Regions from separate parts of the Stenotrophomonas sp. FW305-3-2-15-E-LB1 genome, predicted to be linked through region 1. Evidence: riboswitches for the same ligand, from Rfam matches in the RefSeq annotation. Region 1 holds a riboswitch; the other holds the start of a gene.

Region 1 (8,871 bases):
CGGAAGGCCCGGGCCCGGCCGTGCCGGTCGGCTGCCGCCTGAAGGTGCCGTTCGGCAACCGCGAGCTGGTGGGGACGGTGGCCGGGCACGGCCAGGTGGACGACGGCCAGGGCCTGCGCCAGGCACTGGCCTGGTGCGACCCGCAGCCGCTGCTGCAGGGCGAGCTGTGGCAGAGCCTGCAGTGGCTGGCCCGCTACACCCATTCCCCCTTGGGCGAAGTGGTGAACACCGCCCTGCCCGGCCCGCTGCGGCACGGCGAGGCCCTGCCCGACACCCATCACTGGGGCTGGCAGCTGACCGCCGCCGGCCAGGCCCAGCGCGAAAAGCTGCGCGCCGGCACCCGCCCGCGGCAACTGGCCGAACTGCTGGGCGAGGCCGTGGTCGATGAAGACGTGCTGGGCGCGCGCATGGACGACTGGCGCACCGCCGCGCGCAGCCTGGCCAAGCGCGAACTGGCCGAGCGCGTGGCCCTGAGCGTGGCGCCGCAGCATGCGCAGCCACTGCCCGGCCCCACCCTGAACCCGGAGCAGGCCGAGGCCGTGGCCGCGATCACCGCCGCCGAGGGCTTCCACGCCTTCCTGCTGGACGGGGTGACCGGCAGCGGCAAGACCGAGGTCTACCTGCAGGCCATCATCCACTGCCTGGCGCAGGGGAAGCAGGCGCTGGTGCTGGTGCCGGAAATCGGCCTGACCCCGCAGACCCTGGCGCGCTTCCGCGGCCGCCTCGGCATCGCGGTGCATGCGCTGCATTCGGGCTTGAACGACAACGAGCGCGCCCGCGTCTGGGCCGCCGCCTCGCGTGGCGAGGCACGGGTGATCGTCGGCACCCGTTCGGCGGTATTCACTCCGCTGCCGCAGGCCGGCCTGCTGATCGTCGACGAGGAACACGACGGCAGCTACAAGCAGCAGGACGGCATCCGCTACCACGCCCGCGATTTCGCCCTGGTGCGGGCCAAGGCGCTGGGCATCCCGGTGCTGCTGGGCAGCGCCACGCCGTCGCTGGAAACCCTGCACAACGCCTATGCCGGCCGCTACACGCACCTGCGCCTGAAGCAGCGCGCCGGTGATGCACGGCCACCGCGCGTGCGCATCCTCGATGTGCGCAAGCGGCCGCTCCACGATGGCCTCTCTGCCGACGTGCTGGCCGGTATCGGCGAACACCTGCAGCGCGGCCAGCAGGTGCTGGTGTTCAAGAACCGCCGCGGCTATGCACCGGTGCTGCTGTGCCATGACTGCGGCTGGACCGCGCCCTGCCAGCGGTGCGATGCGCCGATGACCGTGCACGGCGGCGGCCGTCGCCTGCAATGCCACCACTGCGGTGCGCGGCAGCCGGCGCCGCTGGCCTGCCCGGCCTGTGGCAGCCTCGCGCTGCAGCCGCAGGGCATCGGTACCGAACGCCTGGAAGAGCACCTGGTCAGCGCCTTCGCCGATTACCCGGTGGTGCGCATCGACCGCGGCACCACCTCGCGCCGCGATGCCCTGGAACAGCAGTTGGCGAAGCTGGGCGACCAGCCCGGCATCCTGGTCGGCACGCAGATCCTGGCCAAGGGCCACGACCTGCCCAAGCTGACCCTGGTGGTGGTGGTGGGCATCGACGAAGGCTTGTTCTCGGCCGACTTCCGCGCCAGCGAGAAGCTGGCCCAGCAGTTGATCCAGGTGGCCGGCCGTGCCGGTCGCGCGCGCGACCCCGGCGAAGTCTGGCTGCAGACCCATCACCCGGGACACCCGTTGCTGGAAACCCTGGTGAGCGGTGGCTACCACCCGTTCGCGCAGGCCGAGTTGAACCAGCGCCAGGCCGCAGGCTTCCCGCCCTTCGCGCACCTGGCACTGATGCGTGCCGAAGCCCAGCAGGTGGAGCATGCCAATGCGTTCCTGCTGGCGGCGCGGCAGCTGCTGGGCGAACAGAACGTGGTGGAAGCCTATGGGCCGATGCCGGCGCCGATGCCGCGCCGCGCCGGTTACCAGCGCACGCAGCTGCTGCTGTCGGCCCTGCAGCGGCCACCGCTGCACGGCGTGCTGGCGCAGCTGGTGCCGCAGCTGTATGCGCTGCCGGAGGCACGCAAGGTGCGCTGGTCGCTGGATGTGGATCCGACGGACCTGTATTGAGGGTCCGCCACATCCGCCGGGCAGGGCCCGGCGCTACCTCTCAGGTCAGCGGCGACATCACGCCACGCTGGTACGCCGGGCGCTCGCGCAGGCGGGCATACCAGTCGGCCAGGTGCGGCAGCTCCGGGCGCTGGATCGGCAGTTCGTACCAGGCGTAGATCAACGAACCCAGCGGAATGTCGCCCATCGCGAACTTCTCGCCCGACAGCCACGGCTGGTTGGCCAGGGTCGCATCGGCCATCGCCAGGTAATCACCGGCGCGCACGATGGCGGCGCTGATGCGTGCTTCATCACGGTCGGCCGGCGCGGTGCGCATGATGCCCCAGATCAGTTCGGAGTACAGCGCGGCCATCCGCGAGGTGCTCCAGTCCATCCACTTCTCGGCCTGCGCGCGCTCCATCGCGTCTTCGGCGTACAGCGTGCCCAGCGAATAGCGCGCGCTCAGGTAGCGCACGATCGTGTTCGATTCCCACAGCGGCAGGCCGTGGTCTTCGATCACCGGCACCAGGCTGTTGGGGTTCATCGCCACGTATTCGGCCGACTGCGTGCCGCCATGGCTGCCGCCCACTTCGATGGATTCATACGGCAGGCCGATTTCCTCGGCGCACCACAGCACCTTGCGGACGTTGCTGGAATTACGGCGGCCCCAGATCTTCAACATTGCGGTTTTCCTTGCCTGCAGCGGTGCGCCACGGTGGCGCGGAGCCGCTACGATACGCCCATCAAACGCGATGCGCGTGGCATCACCGGTTCTTCTTCGGCAGCGCGCGCACGTAGGACGATTTGCCGTCCTTCTTCAGCTCGAACAGGCCGATGGCCGCCAGCAGGTCGCTCAGCTTGCCGTAGCCATAGTTGCGCGGGTCGAACGAGGCCTGGTTGCCGATCTGGCTGCCGACCGGACCCAGGTGCGACCAGCCATCCTCGCCCTCGGCGGCCGACACCGCACGCCGCAGCATCTTCACCAGGCGCGTGTCGTTGCGCAGTTCCGCGCTGTTCTTGCGCGGGCGCACCTCGTCGCTGGCCACCTGCCCGCTGGGCGCCTGCTCTGCGCCGGCCTCGGCATCGGGAACACTGGCATGGGTCTGGCCCAGCGCTTCCAGGTAAGTGAACTTGGAGCAGGCGTTGACGAACGGCTCGGGCGTCTTCTTCTCGCCGAAGCCATACACCTTCACGCCGTCGGTGAGCAGGCGCATCACCATCGGGGTGAAGTCGGCATCGCTGGACACGATGGCGAAGCCATCAAGATTGCGCGCGTACAGCAGGTCCATCGCATCGATGACCATGGCCATGTCAGAGGCGTTCTTGCCCTTGCTGTAGGCAAACTGCTGGATCGGGCGGATGGCGTACTCGTGCAGCACCGATTCCCAGCCCTTCAGGCGCGGGCTTTTCCAGTTGCCATAGGCGCGGCGCACGTTGGCCACGCCGTAGCGGGCCACCTCGGCCAGGACTTCGTCGATCTTCGATGCCGGCGCATTGTCGGCGTCGATCAACAGGGCGATGCGCTTTTCCGGTTCGGACATGATTTCCTCGGTGGGCTGCAGGCTGAGCGGAGTATCGCCCATGGCCACTGCCGGCCATGTGACGTGCGATGATGCAGGGCGACATCCATCCCCCTCTGGAGTACGTCGATGCGCCGCGAACCAGTCCCCCACCTGGTCATCATCGGCGGCGGTTTTGCGGGCCTCTGGGCCACCCGGGCCCTGGCCCGCGAGAAGATCAGGATCACCCTGCTCGACCGCCGCAACCACCACCTGTTCCAACCCCTGCTGTACCAGGTCGCCACCGCTGGCCTGTCCGCCCCCGATATCGCCGCGCCGCTGCGGCATATCCTCGGCCACCAGCGCAACGTGGAAGTGCGCCTGGGCGAGGTCGTCGCCATCGACAAGGCCGCCCGCGAGGTGAAGCTGGCCGACGGCAGCACCCTGGGCTACGACAGCCTGCTGCTGGCCACCGGCGCCACCCACGCCTACTTCGGCAACGACCAGTGGGCGGCCGACGCGCCGGGCCTGAAGACCCTGGACGATGCCATCGCCCTGCGCCGCAAGCTGCTGCTGGCCTTCGAACGTGCCGAGGCCGAACCGGACCCGGCGAAGAAGGCCGCCTGGCTGAGTTTCGCGGTGGTCGGCGGCGGCCCTACCGGCGTCGAACTGGCCGGCACCCTGGCCGAGATCGCCCGCCACACCCTGCGCAATGAATTCCGCCACATCGACCCGGCCAGCGCCAAGGTGCGCCTGGTCGAGGCCGGCCCGCGGGTGCTGTCCTCCTTCCCCGAGGTGCTTTCGCTGAAGGCCCGCCGGCAGCTGGAAAAGCTGGGCGTGGAAGTGCTGACCGGCACACCGGTGAGTGACATCGACAGCCAGGGCTTCACGCTGGGCGAGCAGTTCGTGCCCGCACGCACCGTGGTCTGGGCCGCAGGCGTGGCCGCTTCGCCGCTGGCGCGCACGCTGGACGTGCCGCTGGACCGCGCCGGCCGCGTGCTGGTGCAGCCTGACCTGACCCTGCCCGGCCACCCCGAACTGTTCGTGGCCGGCGACCTGGCCGCGGTGAACCAGGCCAACGGGAAGCCGGTGCCCGGCGTGGCGCCCGCCGCCAAGCAGATGGGCAAGTACGTGGCCGATGCCATCCGCGCGCGCCTGCATGGCAAGCCGGCACCGGGGCCGTTCAAGTACGCCGACTACGGCAACCTGGCCACCATCGGCCGCATGGCCGCCATCGTGCATCTGGGCAAGCTGCAGCTGTCGGGCATCCTCGCCTGGTGGTTCTGGCTGGCCGCGCACGTGTTCTTCCTCATCGGCTTCCGCAACCGCGTGGTGGTGCTGCTGAACTGGGCGGTGGCGTACTGGAGCTACCAGCGCAGCGCGCGCATCATTTTTGGTGATGACCAGGAAGACCGACGGCCGAGGTAGATCCACGCCATGCGTGGATGATTGAACCCCGCCTCCCAATCACGACTCAAGGAATGCCATGACCACCCCCACCGCACAGCAGAAGCGCGCCCGCATCGCCCTTGAACAGTTGCTGGGCACCGAAGAAGGCGAAGACAGCGTCGACCTGTTCGTCCAGCATCATCTGGACGAGATCGAAGCCGATTACTGGAACGCGCAACTGGGCACGGCCACGCCGGCGGCCGGCGCGGTGCTGGGCCTGCTGCAGCCGCGCGAGCCGTGGGAAGACGAGGGTTCAGTGCACGTCGATTTCGAGCTGCCGGGCGACGTCTCGCAGTATGTGCTGAGTGTCGAACTCGATGAGGACGGCGAAGTGCTTGGCGTTTCCATGGAGAGCTGAACACGGCGACGAGATCCACGCACGCCATGTACAAATGAGGGTGTAGAGCCGAGCCCATGCTCGGCTCCATCATGGCATGGGCCGGAGGGCGTCATCCACGCATGGCGTGGATCTACATCAGGCCCATTTCATCGGCGCCCATCTGCATGTACATGAACGCGGCGGCTTCGTCGGACATCGGCTGGCCCTGCGGGAAACTGTCGAGCCAGGCGGTGATGCGCGCATGGCGATCCTTCAACGCATCGCCCATTGCCTGTTTCTCCGCTACGGTCGCACGCGCCTGCATCTCCTCGCGCAGCAGGTCATCGCCGATGCCCCATTTTTCGGCCAGCGGAATCAGGTCGACCAGATCAGGCGGCACCCGGTCGCGGCGCAGGTGGATGGGCTCGGGCGTCGCCGGGCCACGCTGCGCGGCCAGCGCTGCGGCGCTGCCGATCTGCCCGTGCTGCAGCGGTGGGGGGGTCTGGGCGCACGCCGGCAGGGCGGTACCGAGGGTCAACAGCAGCATCCAGCGGGGTTTCATCGAACCGCTTCCTGTGTCGATGGATGTGGCGATCATGGCATGGCCGGATGTGCCCCATCCACGCATGGCGTGGATCTACGGGACGGCCTCGGCCGGGGCCTGCAGCCAGGCCAGCTTGCGTTCGCGCGGCTGCTGCTTGAGCTGCCACTCGGCGCGGGAGGCGGCCGCACGGTCCGGGTACTCACGCACGGCCAACACGCGCAGCGGCGGCCGGGCCCGGGTGTAGCGCGCGCCCTTGCCGGCCTGGTGGGCGGCGAAACGCGCCTCCACATCGGTGCTGATGCCGGCGTAATAGCTGCCGTCCCGGCATTCAAGCAGGTACAGGAACCACGGGCGAAGGGACGGGGCCATGCCCGGATTATGCCGTGCTGCACTGCAGCGGATATACTGGCGCCCGAATGCAGGAGAGAGGCGCCACGCTGGCGCCCGCCGAAGGCGCAGGCTCCCATGATCGCTCAGGCCGGTGGGCTGGAAACCCACCAACCATGCATTCGACTCGCCGAGCTGGAGAGAGGTCACCGGGCACGCCCGGAACGATCCGCCGAAGGGGCACGCGGCCTGTGCCGCTGAACTCTCAGGCAAAAGGACAGCGGGAGCGGCACCGGTCATCGTCATCCCGTCATCGCGCAGGCAGTGGCGGTATACACGCATGGTCGGCCCCACCGCGCACGGATCCTGTCCCATGCTGCTGTCCATCATCTATCTCGTTGCCATTTCCGCCGAAGCCATGACCGGCGCGCTGTCCGCCGGCCACCGCCGCATGGACCTGTTCGGCGTGGTCATGATCGCCTGCGTCACCGCCCTTGGCGGCGGTTCGCTGCGCGACATCCTGCTCGGCCACTACCCGCTGGGCTGGGTGAAGCACCCCGAGTACCTTGGCTTCACCGTGTGCGCGGCGCTGATTGCCACCTGGGTGGCGCGCTGGATGCACCATTTCCGCCGCACCTTCCTCGTGCTCGATGGCCTGGGCCTGATCGCCTTCACCCTGATCGGCTGCTCGATCGCGCGCGAGGCCGGCCATGCGATGCCCATCGTGCTGATCGCCGGCATGCTCACCGGTGCCTTCGGCGGCGTGCTGCGCGACATCCTCTGCAACGAGGTGCCGCTGATCTTCCAGAAGGAGCTGTACGCGATCATTTCGCTGCTGACCGGCGCGGTGTACCTGCTGCTGCTGCGCTGGGGCGTGGCCGATGCGACGGCCATCCTGTGCTGCCTGGCCGGTGGCTTCGCGCTGCGCCTGCTGGCGATCCATTACCGCTGGGAAATGCCCAAGTTCGTGTATCACGACGAAGTGCATTGAGTATTTGACGGTAGTGCCGGCCGCTGGCCGGCAACACTGCACACGCCCGCAGATTCCAGCAGGTTGCCGGCCAGCGGCCGGCACTACCGATTGCGTTGCATGACCTTGGTCATGCGGCAATCGTCTGGCTGATTGGCTACCATTGACGCCCCGTCGCTCGCGCGGCGGCATCCAGCCACACCGCGTCGCGGTCCCGCCAGACACTCCCCTCCCCCGTTGCCCGCTGCGCATGATGCGCGACCGGGCGTACATGTCCCTGCGCGTGCGCAGGGCGCAGGATGCCCCATGTCCGCTGTTGAGCCGTCCCGTAGCACCCCGCCCCGTTCCCGCCGCGCGTGGGTGATCGCCGCCGCCGTCATCGTCGCCGGCCTGGTGGCCTGGTGGGCGTGGCCGCGCACCGAAGCGACCGTGGCCGCAGGCCCGGGCAAGACGGTGCCGGTGCGCGTGGCCCGTGCCAGCGCCGAACCGCTGCAGCTGCGCCTGAAGGCCGTCGGCACGGTCACCCCGCTGCACAGCGTGGTGGTGCGCAGCCGCGTGGATGGCGAACTGCTGCGCCTGCACTTCCAGGAAGGCCAGCAGGTGAACGCCGGCGACCTGCTCGCACAGATCGACCCACGCCCGTATGAAGTGAAGCTGGCGCAGGCGCAGGGCACCCAGCAGCAGAATCTTGCGGAACTCGAGAATGCCGAACGCCAGCTGCAGCGCTACCGCGAACTGCAGAAACAGAACTACGTATCCGGGCAGGAACTGAGCGACCAGCAGAGCAAGGTGCGGCAGCTGCAGGGCCGCCGCATCAGCGACCAGGCCTCGGTGGATGAGGCAAGGCTGCAGCTGCAGTACACCCGCATCACTGCGCCGGTCAGTGGCCGCGTCGGCCTGCGCCGGCTGGATGTCGGCAACCTGGTGCACGCCAGCGATACCGAAGGCCTGGTGACCCTGGCGCAGACCGCGCCGATCAGCGTGCTGTTCACCGTGCCCGAACCCGAACTGCCGGCCCTGCTCGATGCCGTGCAGGCACAGGCCGGCCTGCCAGTGGAAGCCTGGGACCGCGGCGAAAGCAAGGCGCTTGCACAGGGCACGCTGTCCAGCGTCGACAACCGCATCGACACCGCGACCGGCACGCTGAAGCTGCGCGCGCAGTTCGACAATGCCGGCCTGGCGCTGTTCCCCAACCAGTTCGTCAACGTGCGCCTGCAGCTGGGCGAACATCCGGCGCTGCTGATTCCCGATGCGGCCGTGCAGTTCGGCAGCCAGGGCAACTACGTGCACATCGTCGACAAGGACAACAAGGCGCAGCGCCGCACCGTGGTGCTGGGGCCGGCCGATGAGGGCCGAGTGGCCGTGCGCTCCGGCCTGCAGGCCGGCGACCAGGTGGTGATTGAAGGCATCGACGGCCTGGAAGATGGCACCGCGGTGGAAATCGTGGCCGAACCCGCTGCCACGGCGAAGGCGGCCAAGGCCGGCGCATGAACCTGTCGCGCCCGTTCATCCTGCGCCCGGTCGCCACCACCCTGCTGATGGTGGCGCTGCTGCTGTCGGGCGTGCTGGCCTACCGCCTGCTGCCGGTGGCGGCGCTGCCGCAGGTCGATTACCCGATCATCCAGATCACCACGCTGTACCCGGGCGCCAGCCCGGAACTGACCACGCGCACGATCACC
Region 2 (8,871 bases), on a different contig from region 1:
TAACCCATGAACGTCAGCGCACGGCGGTCCAGCCCGCAGTCTCGGACCAGGTGGCGGCGGATCGCCATCACGGCCCCGGCCTCGCCGGCCACCCAGGCGTAGAACGGCCCGGCCACGCCCGCGTCGGACTGCTCCCACAGGATCTGTGCGTCCACGTCGATCTCGTCCAGCGCTTCCCCGGCAACCACCGACGAGGCGGCCAACCGTGCCTGCACGGCCTCCACAAGCGCCTGGCCGTAAGCGGCCTGGCCGCGCGGCAGCCACACCAGTTCGGCAGTGGGCGGCGCCTTCAAGGCGATGGCACCGCCCTCGCCCGCCACTTCCAGCAGGGCCAGCACGCGCGGCGGATCTACCTGCGCGGCCAGTTCCTCCAGGATGCCGGCCACCGCCGGCAGCGCCGTCTCGTCGGCCACCAGCAGCACCTGGCCGACCCCGGCCGGTGGCTTCCATTCCCAACCTTCGCTGCTCTCGGCGCACTCGGCATCCGGGGCCAGCAGCACCACACGGTCACCGGGCCGGGCATGCGTGGCCCAGCGCGAGGCCGGCCCAGTTTCACCGTGCAGGACGAAATCGACGTCGACCTCGCCCTGCGCGGCGCGCAGCTGGCGAAGGGTGTAGGTGCGCATCGGCGGGCGCTGGTCGTCGGCCAGGGCGCGGTAGCGGGCGTACCAGTCCTCGCCGCTGGGCACGTCCGGGGCGTCCTGGCCGGGCAAGGGGAAAAACACCTTGATCCGCTGGTCCGGGCCCTCGGTCTTCATCCGCGCCACGTCGGCGCCGGTGAACACCAGGCGGTGCAGGGAGGGGGAAAGGACGCGGCGCTCCTTCAGCGCCACCTCGAACAGGCGGTAGGTCTGCTGCGCAGCCATGGGGGTACCTCGCGACGGCTTCGGATCGGCTGGCCGTCATGCACCCGTGCAGTGGCTGGCTGGAACACCCAGCCTAGCCCGCCGCTGCAGCACCGCAAGGGGCCGGGGGACACTTGCGCAGCCCTGCCCCTGCGCGCTGCTCAAAGGCCGGTGGCCACTGCCTGCACTGCGCGCTCGCGGCGGTGTTCCCAGTACCAGAACACGAAGCCGCCCGCGAAGAAGGCGGCCTGGCCCAGGGCCAGGTGCAGCGGGCTGCCGCTCAACAGCGGCGACACCACGCCGGCCACCACGGTGCTGATCATCAGCTGGATGAACGCCTGCAGCGAGGAGGCCAGGCCGCGCTGGTGCGGGTACATGTCCAGCACCGCCAGTGCCAGGATCGGGAAGATCAGCGCCATGCCCATGCCGCCCAGGAAGATCGGCAGCACCGCCCACGGCAGCACGAACTGCGGTGCCAGGGACACATAGCCGACGTTGAGCAGCACCGACACCGCGCACAGGGTGAAACCGATGGCGACCTGGCGGGTGGGCGTGGTGCGCCCGGCCATGCGCCCGGACAGGAACGAACCGGTGGTCATGCCGCCGATGGTGGGGATGAACAACCAGGCGAAGCCACCTTCGCCCAGGTGCAGGTGCTGCATGACGAACACCGGCGCCGAGGCGATGTACAGGAAGATGCCACCGAAACCGACGCTGCCGGCCAGGGCCAGGCGCAGGAAGCGCGGGTTGAAGCCGATGCGTACGTAGTCGCGCATCAGCACGCGTGGCGACAACGGCACGCGCGCCTCCACCGGGTGGGTCTCCGGCATGAAGCGGGCGGTGCACACCAGCAGCAGCAGCGAGAACGCCACCAGGAACCAGAAGATCAGCGGCCAGCCGGCGCCGCTGAGCAGGATCCAGCCGCCGATGATCGGCGCGATGGCCGGGGCGATGCCGAACAGCATCGATACCTGGCTCATCAGCCGCTGCGCATCGTGGCCGTGGTACAGATCGCGGATGACCGCGCGGCCGACGATCATGCCCACGCCCGCCGACAGGCCCTGCAACGCGCGGAACACCAGCAGGGTGCTTAGGTCGGTGGACAGCGCGCAGCCGACCGAGGCACCGATGAACACCACCAGGCCGCCGAGGATTACCCGCTTGCGGCCCCAGGCATCGGACAGCGGTCCGTGCGCCAGGCTCATCAACGCGTAGAACAGCAGGTAGACGCTGATGGTCTGCTGCACCGCCACCTCATCCACCGCCAGGCGCTGGGCCAGCTGCGGGAAGGCCGGGAAGATGGTGTCGATCGAGAACGGGCCGAACATGGCCAGGCCGGCAAGCAGCAGGGCCATGCGTCGGGTGGAGGGGGCAACAGCGGGGGTCATCGGCAAAGCGTCCGGCAGGGCCATGCGCGGCACGCACGGCGGGCGCCGATCCCCTGCAGCAGGGACGGCGCCAGATGAATACGAGAGTCCGGCCATGATAGGCCCGGATTGCAGCCGATGCCATCGACCACTGCACGAAACGCATGGCCGGGCCATCGGCCATTCAGGCGCGCAGGCGCCCTGCCCCGGTTCCGGACCCGTGTTCAGCGGCGGCAACCCGCTATAATCGACGGGCAACATGGTGGGAGAAGCGGAACACCGCTGCCGAAGGCGCAACGCCCGTAATCGCTCAGGCCCGATACCACCCGTAACAGAACTCTGGAGAGACCGGTTCGATCCGGCGCCGAAGGGGCACGAAGCTGCGGCCAGCCGCGCTTTTAAACTCTCAGGCAAAAGGACAGAGGGGCGCCCCGCAGACCGCCAACCGGCGGCTTGTGCCCGTGCGTGTGCCCTTTCCTGACGGATCCTTCGCCATGTCCCAGAACACCCCCTCCCTGCGTGAGCTTGAGCATCATTCCGCGTTCGTCGAGCGCCACATCGGCCCCAACGATGCCGAGGTCGCGCAGATGCTCGATGTCCTCGGCCACGCCACGCTGGATGCGATGACCGATGCCATCGTGCCGGCCAGGATCAAGTCGCCCGCGCCGCTGGCACTGCCGGAATCGATGACCGAAGTGCAGGCGCTGGCGAAGATCCGTGCCATTGCCGACAAGAACACCGTGCTGCGCAGCTTCATCGGCCAGGGCTACTACGGTACCCACACGCCGAACGTGATCCTGCGCAACATCCTGGAAAACCCGGCCTGGTACACCGCCTACACCCCGTACCAGGCGGAAATCTCGCAGGGCCGCATGGAAGCGCTGATCAACTTCCAGACCCTGTGTGCCGACCTGACCGGCATGGAAATCGCCAACGCCTCGCTGCTGGACGAAGCCACCGCCGCCGCTGAAGCGATGACCCTGGCCAAGCGTTCGGCCAAGTCGAAGTCGGACACCTTCTTCGTGCACGACGCCGTGCACCCGCAGACGCTGGAACTGCTGCGCACCCGCGCCGAGCCCATGGGCATCGTGCTGCGCGTGGGCACCCCGGCCGAAGCGCTGGAAGCGGAGGCCTTCGGCCTGCTGCTGCAGTACCCGGACACCTTCGGCCAGGTGGGCGACTACAAGGCGCTGGTCGATGCCGTGCACGCGCGCGGCGGCCTGGTGGCCGTGGCCACCGACCTGCTGGCCCTGACCCTGCTGGCCGCCCCCGGCGAATGGGGCGCAGACATCGTGGTCGGCAACAGCCAGCGTTTCGGCGTGCCGTTCGGTTTCGGCGGCCCGCACGCCGCGTTCATGGCCTGCCGTGATGCCTACAAGCGCTCGATGCCGGGCCGCCTGATTGGTGTCTCCATCGATGCCGAAGGCAAGCCGGCCTACCGCCTGACCCTGCAGACCCGCGAGCAGCACATCCGCCGCGAGAAGGCCACCTCCAACATCTGCACCGCGCAGGTGCTGCTGGCGGTGATGGCCTCGATGTACGCGGTCTACCACGGCCCGGAAGGCCTAGCCCGCATCGCCCGTCGTACCCACCGCCTGGCCTCGATCCTGGCTGCATCGCTGCGCAATGCCGGCGTGCAGGTGGGTGGCGATTTCTTCGACACCCTGCACATCACCGGCGTGCACGCCGATGAGATCCACGCCAAGGCCCGCGCCGCCGGTTACAACCTGCGCGCGATCGACAGCGACTCGGTCGGCATCAGCCTGGACGAGACCGCGACCCGCGCCGACATCGTGGCGCTGGCCGCCGTGTTCGGTGCGCAGGCCGACGTGGACGCACTGGATGCCAGCACCGCCGACGCACTGCCGGCGGCCCTGCTGCGCCAGTCGGAGTTCCTGACCCACCCGGTGTTCAACACCCACCACAGCGAGCACGAGCTGCTGCGCTACCTGCGTTCGCTGGCCGACAAGGACCTGGCGATGGACCGCACGATGATCCCGCTGGGCTCGTGCACCATGAAGCTCAACGCCACCGCCGAGATGATCCCGGTGACCTGGCCGGAGTTCTCGCAGATCCATCCGCTGGTGCCGGCCGACCAGGCGCTGGGCTACAAGGAACTGATCGAAACGCTGGAAGTGATGCTGGTCGAATGCACCGGCTACGACGCGGTCAGCCTGCAGCCGAACTCCGGCGCGCAGGGCGAGTACGCCGGCCTGCTGGCGATCCGCGCCTACCACCGCTCGCGCGGCGAAGATCATCGTGACATCTGCCTGATTCCGGATTCGGCGCACGGCACCAACCCGGCCTCGGCGCAGATGTGCGGCATGAAGGTCGTGGTGACCAAGACCGATGCCAACGGCAACGTCGATGTCGAAGACATCCGCATCAACGCCGAGAAGTACAGCGACCGCCTGGCCGCGATCATGATCACCTACCCCTCCACGCACGGCGTGTTCGAGGAAGAAGTGGTCGAGATCTGCGAGATCATCCACCAGCACGGTGGCCAGGTGTACACCGACGGCGCCAACATGAACGCCCTGGTCGGCGTGGCCAAGCCGGGCAAGTGGGGTTCGGACGTTTCCCACCTGAACCTGCACAAGACCTTCTGCATCCCGCACGGCGGCGGCGGCCCGGGCGTTGGCCCGTGCGCGGTGAAGGAACACCTGGCCCCGTTCCTGCCGGGCAAGCTGGGTGACAACGGCCCGGTCGGCATGGTCAGCGCGGCCAGCTTCGGCAGCGCCTCGATCCTGCCGATCAGCTGGATGTACATCGCCATGATGGGCAGCGAAGGCCTGCGCAAGGCCACCCAGGTCGCGCAGCTCAACGCCAACTACATCGCCAAGCGCCTGGCCCCGCACTTCAAGACCCTGTACACCGGCCGCAACGGCCTGGTGGCGCACGAGTGCATCCTCGACGTGCGCCCGCTGGAGAAGACCAGCGGCATCGGCGCCGAGGACGTGGCCAAGCGCCTGATCGACTTCGGCTTCCATGCCCCGACCCTGAGCTTCCCGGTGGCCGGCACGCTGATGGTCGAGCCGACCGAGAGCGAATCGCTGCACGAGCTGGACCGCTTCATCGACGCGATGATCCAGATCCGCGAGGAAATCCGCGCGATCGAAGACGGCCGCCTGGACCGCGAGGACAACCCGCTGAAGAACGCCCCGCATACCGCGACGGCGGTGACCGCCAGCGAGTGGACCCACGCCTACCCGCGTGAGCTGGCGGCCTTCCCGCTGCCCAGCCTGAAGCTGCAGAAGTACTGGCCGCCGGTGGCCCGCGTCGACAACGTGTACGGCGACAAGAACGTGATGTGCGCCTGCATCCCGGTCGATGCCTACAAGGACGACGAAGTCGAGGCGTAAATTCCCGATGGATCGGTAAACGGAACGGCCCGCGCAAGCGGGCCGTTTTCGTTGTGCCTCACGGGTCCGGCATCTGCCCCAGGCTCAACTGCCACGACACGCCGTAGCGGTCCTGCACCCAGCCGTAGCGGTTGCTGAAATCGTAGTCCCCCACCGGCATCAGCCAGTGCCCGCCCTCGCCCAGCACCCGCGCCGCGCGCTCGAACTGCTCGCTGCCCGCGCATTCGACGAACAGCGAGATCGAGGGACTGAACGTGAAGTCGTGCACGTCCAGGCTGTCGAAGCACAGGTAGTGGGTGCCACCCAGCAGGAAGATGGCCTGGCGCACCTGGCCGGGCACGCCGGCGCCGGCACCTTCGGGGTGGTGCTGCAGGGCCAGCAGGCGGAAATCGGCGAAGGCGTCGGCGTACAGGGCCATGGCGGCCTCGGCCTGGCCGGTGAACATCAGGAACGGGCGACTGCGCAGCATGCGGTACTCCTGTTCGACGGGCCGGTGACGGCCCACGCGATCAGGATGGCACGGCGGATGTATGCCTTCTGTAGAGCCGAGCCCATGCTCGGCTGGCGGCCGCGCGAACAGCAGCCGACCGTAGGGTCGGCTCTACAGAATTACGCCTCGCGCATGCGCCGCGCAATGGCACTGCCGGCGGCGATGGCCGCGGTCAGCGCCACCATCGACAGGAACTGCAGGCGCGTATGCGCCTCGCTCAGCAGCAGGCCGAAGATCAGCGCCAGGATGCCCAGCGCACACACCGTCAGCCACGGGAAGCCGGCCATGCGGAACGGCAGGCGGGTGCCCAGGCGATCGGCACGACGGCGCAGCACCAGCTGCGAAACCAGCGACAGCGTCCACACCAGCAGGCAGGTGGAGCCGACGATGTTGAGCAGCACCGGCAGCACTTTGTCCGGGAACAGCAGCTCCATGATGGTGGCGGCGAAACCGAACAGCACGCTGGCCAGCACGGCGATGACCGGTACCTGGCGCGGGTCGGTCCAGCCCAGCACGGCGGGGGCTTCGCGGCGCTGCGCCAGCGAATACATCATGCGCGAGGCACCGTAGAGGTTGGCATTGAGCGCCGACAGCAGCGCGATCACCGCGATCAGGGTGATGGCCGTGGCCGCGCCCGGAATGTTGGCGACCGCAAGCACGGCGGCAAACGGCGACTTCAGCGACTCGCTGGTCCACGGCACCACGGCGATGATCACGCTGAGCGAGCCGATGTAGAACACCAGGATGCGCCAGGCCACGGTGCGGATGGCACGGGCGATGCTGCGCTCGGGGTCTTCGGTTTCGGCGGCGGCCACCGCCACGATCTCGGTGCCGCCGAAGGCGAACACCACCACCAGCAGGGCCGCGCCGATGCCGGCCAGGCCCTTCGGCGCGAAGCCGCCGTGCTGGGTGAAGTTGCTCAGCCCCGGCGAGGCCACCTGCGGCAGCCAGCCCATCAGCAGGGCGATGCCGATGGCGATGAAGGCCAGGATGGCGGCCACCTTGAGGATGGCGAACCAGAATTCGAACTCGCCGAAGTTCTTCACCCCGAGCAGGTTGATCGCAGTGAAGAACAGCATGAAGGCCAGCGCCGCCATCGGGACCGGTATCACCGGCCAGACCGTGGCCAGCAGGCCGGCCGCACCCACCGCCTCGGCGGCGATGACGATGACCAGCTGAACCCACCACAACCAGCCTACGGTGGCACCGGCGGTGGCGCCCATGGCATCGGCCGCATACACCGAGAACGCGCCACTGGTCGGCTTGGCCGCGGCCATTTCGCCCAGGGCATTCATCACGATGATCACCAGCGCGCCGGCCACCAGGTAGGACACCAGCACGGCCGGGCCGGCCGCCTGCACGCCCACGCCGGAACCGAGGAACAGGCCGGCGCCGATCGCGCTGCCCAGGCCCATCATGATCAACTGACGCGGCTTGAGCGAATGGCCAAGGCGGGAAGGCGTAACGGGGCTGGCGGGCATCGGCGGGACTGGCGGCGGCTACAGGGGCGTCACCTTACATTGTCCCCCACCCACGGGGATAGGCACAGTGCAGCAGACCGCTCAGGACAGCAGGGCCTCGCCGACATTGCCTCCGATACGGGCCCGATAGGCACGCGGCGAGAAACCGGTTTCAGCCTTGAATTTGCGGGTGAACGCACTCTGGTCACTGAAACCACAGGCCTGGCCGATGCAGGCGATGCTGTCGTCACCGTGCAGCAGGTGCATGGCCATCTGGATGCGCAGCCGGGTCAGCACCTGCTGCGGGGTCATCTGGAACACCTTGCGGAAGCTGCGCTCCAGCTTGGACAGCGAGAAACCGGTGATGTCCAGCAGGGTCTGCATGCGCACGTTCTCGGCGTAGTGCGCGTTGAGGTGGGCCAGGGCCAGGCGCAGCTGCTCGTACTGGGTGCCCAGGCTGTCCTTCTGGCCCAGGTCGCGGGAGATGCCGATCAGCCCCTCGATGCTGCCATCCACCAGCAGCGGCCGCTTGCAGGTCAGGCACCAGCCCGGTTCGCGGTTGGCGAACAGGTGCAGCTCCATCAGGTTCTCGATCACTTCACCGGACAGCACTCGTGCGTCCTGGTCCACGTAATCCGCGCTCAGGCCGGTCGGGTAGATCTCGGCAGCGGTGCGGCCGATGACATCCTTGCGCGCACGCAGGCCCAGCCGCCGCAGCATGGTCTGGTTGACGTGGGTGTAGCGGCCCTGGCGGTCCTTCATGAAGAACAGCACGTCCGGAATGGCGTCGAACAGGGCTTCGATGTCGGTGGGCTCGACTCGCATGCAGCAAGCATACCCGAGCCCGCTTTTGCCTGTACGTTCACCTGCGGCGGACCGTGGGTTAACGGCCCGGGGGCGACTGTCATGGCTTGACCCCCTCGTATCCCGGAGAACCCCCCGATGGCCGCCAGCAAGCCGACCGGCAAGCGCGCACCCGCCCCGTCCCAGACGTCCCAGACCCAGCAGCGCGGCGAGGGTGACGAACTGCACCTGCAGGCCGGCGGCACGCATCCGGCGATGACCACCGCACAGGGCATTCCGGTGGCCGACAACCAGAACTCGCTGCGCGAGGGCCCGCGCGGCCCCACCCTGCTGGAGGATTTCATCCTCCGCGAGAAGATCACCCACTTCGACCACGAGCGCATTCCCGAACGCATCGTGCATGCGCGCGGCAGCGCCGCCCATGGTTATTTCGAACTGACCCGTTCGCTGGCGAAGTACACCCGCGCCCGCGTGCTCACCGAAGTGGGCACGAGAACGCCGGTGTTCACCCGCTTCTCCACCGTGGCCGGCGGTGCCGGTTCG

The links. Region 1 has a riboswitch for glycine ahead of AC3WL7_RS05170 (trimeric intracellular cation channel family protein). Riboswitches for the same ligand answer to the same signal wherever they lie in the genome.
Region 2: linked by a shared signal. The riboswitch ahead of gcvP (aminomethyl-transferring glycine dehydrogenase) and the one ahead of AC3WL7_RS05170 (trimeric intracellular cation channel family protein) in region 1 are both predicted to bind glycine.

The regions. Positions count from the first base shown of each region.
Region 1 covers NZ_JBYSZR010000004.1:165,215-174,085, forward strand. The annotation lists gene AC3WL7_RS05135 (primosomal protein N') at 1-2,105, shown strand, start outside; gene AC3WL7_RS05140 (glutathione S-transferase family protein) at 2,146-2,766, opposite strand; gene AC3WL7_RS05145 (NYN domain-containing protein) at 2,849-3,625, opposite strand; gene AC3WL7_RS05150 (NAD(P)/FAD-dependent oxidoreductase) at 3,734-5,011, shown strand; gene AC3WL7_RS05155 (DUF2004 domain-containing protein) at 5,070-5,390, shown strand; gene AC3WL7_RS05160 (hypothetical protein) at 5,503-5,913, opposite strand; gene AC3WL7_RS05165 (GIY-YIG nuclease family protein) at 5,989-6,264, opposite strand; glycine riboswitch at 6,305-6,394, shown strand; glycine riboswitch at 6,408-6,513, shown strand; gene AC3WL7_RS05170 (trimeric intracellular cation channel family protein) at 6,596-7,213, shown strand; gene AC3WL7_RS05175 (MdtA/MuxA family multidrug efflux RND transporter periplasmic adaptor subunit) at 7,499-8,683, shown strand; gene AC3WL7_RS05180 (multidrug efflux RND transporter permease subunit) at 8,680-8,871, shown strand, end outside.
Region 2 covers NZ_JBYSZR010000034.1:41,598-50,468, reverse strand. The annotation lists gene AC3WL7_RS18910 (siderophore-interacting protein) at 1-866, opposite strand, end outside; gene AC3WL7_RS18905 (multidrug effflux MFS transporter) at 1,007-2,233, opposite strand; glycine riboswitch at 2,542-2,644, shown strand; gene gcvP (aminomethyl-transferring glycine dehydrogenase) at 2,707-5,574, shown strand; gene AC3WL7_RS18895 (VOC family protein) at 5,633-6,043, opposite strand; gene AC3WL7_RS18890 (amino acid permease) at 6,184-7,545, opposite strand; gene AC3WL7_RS18885 (AraC family transcriptional regulator) at 7,627-8,349, opposite strand; gene AC3WL7_RS18880 (catalase) at 8,467-8,871, shown strand, end outside.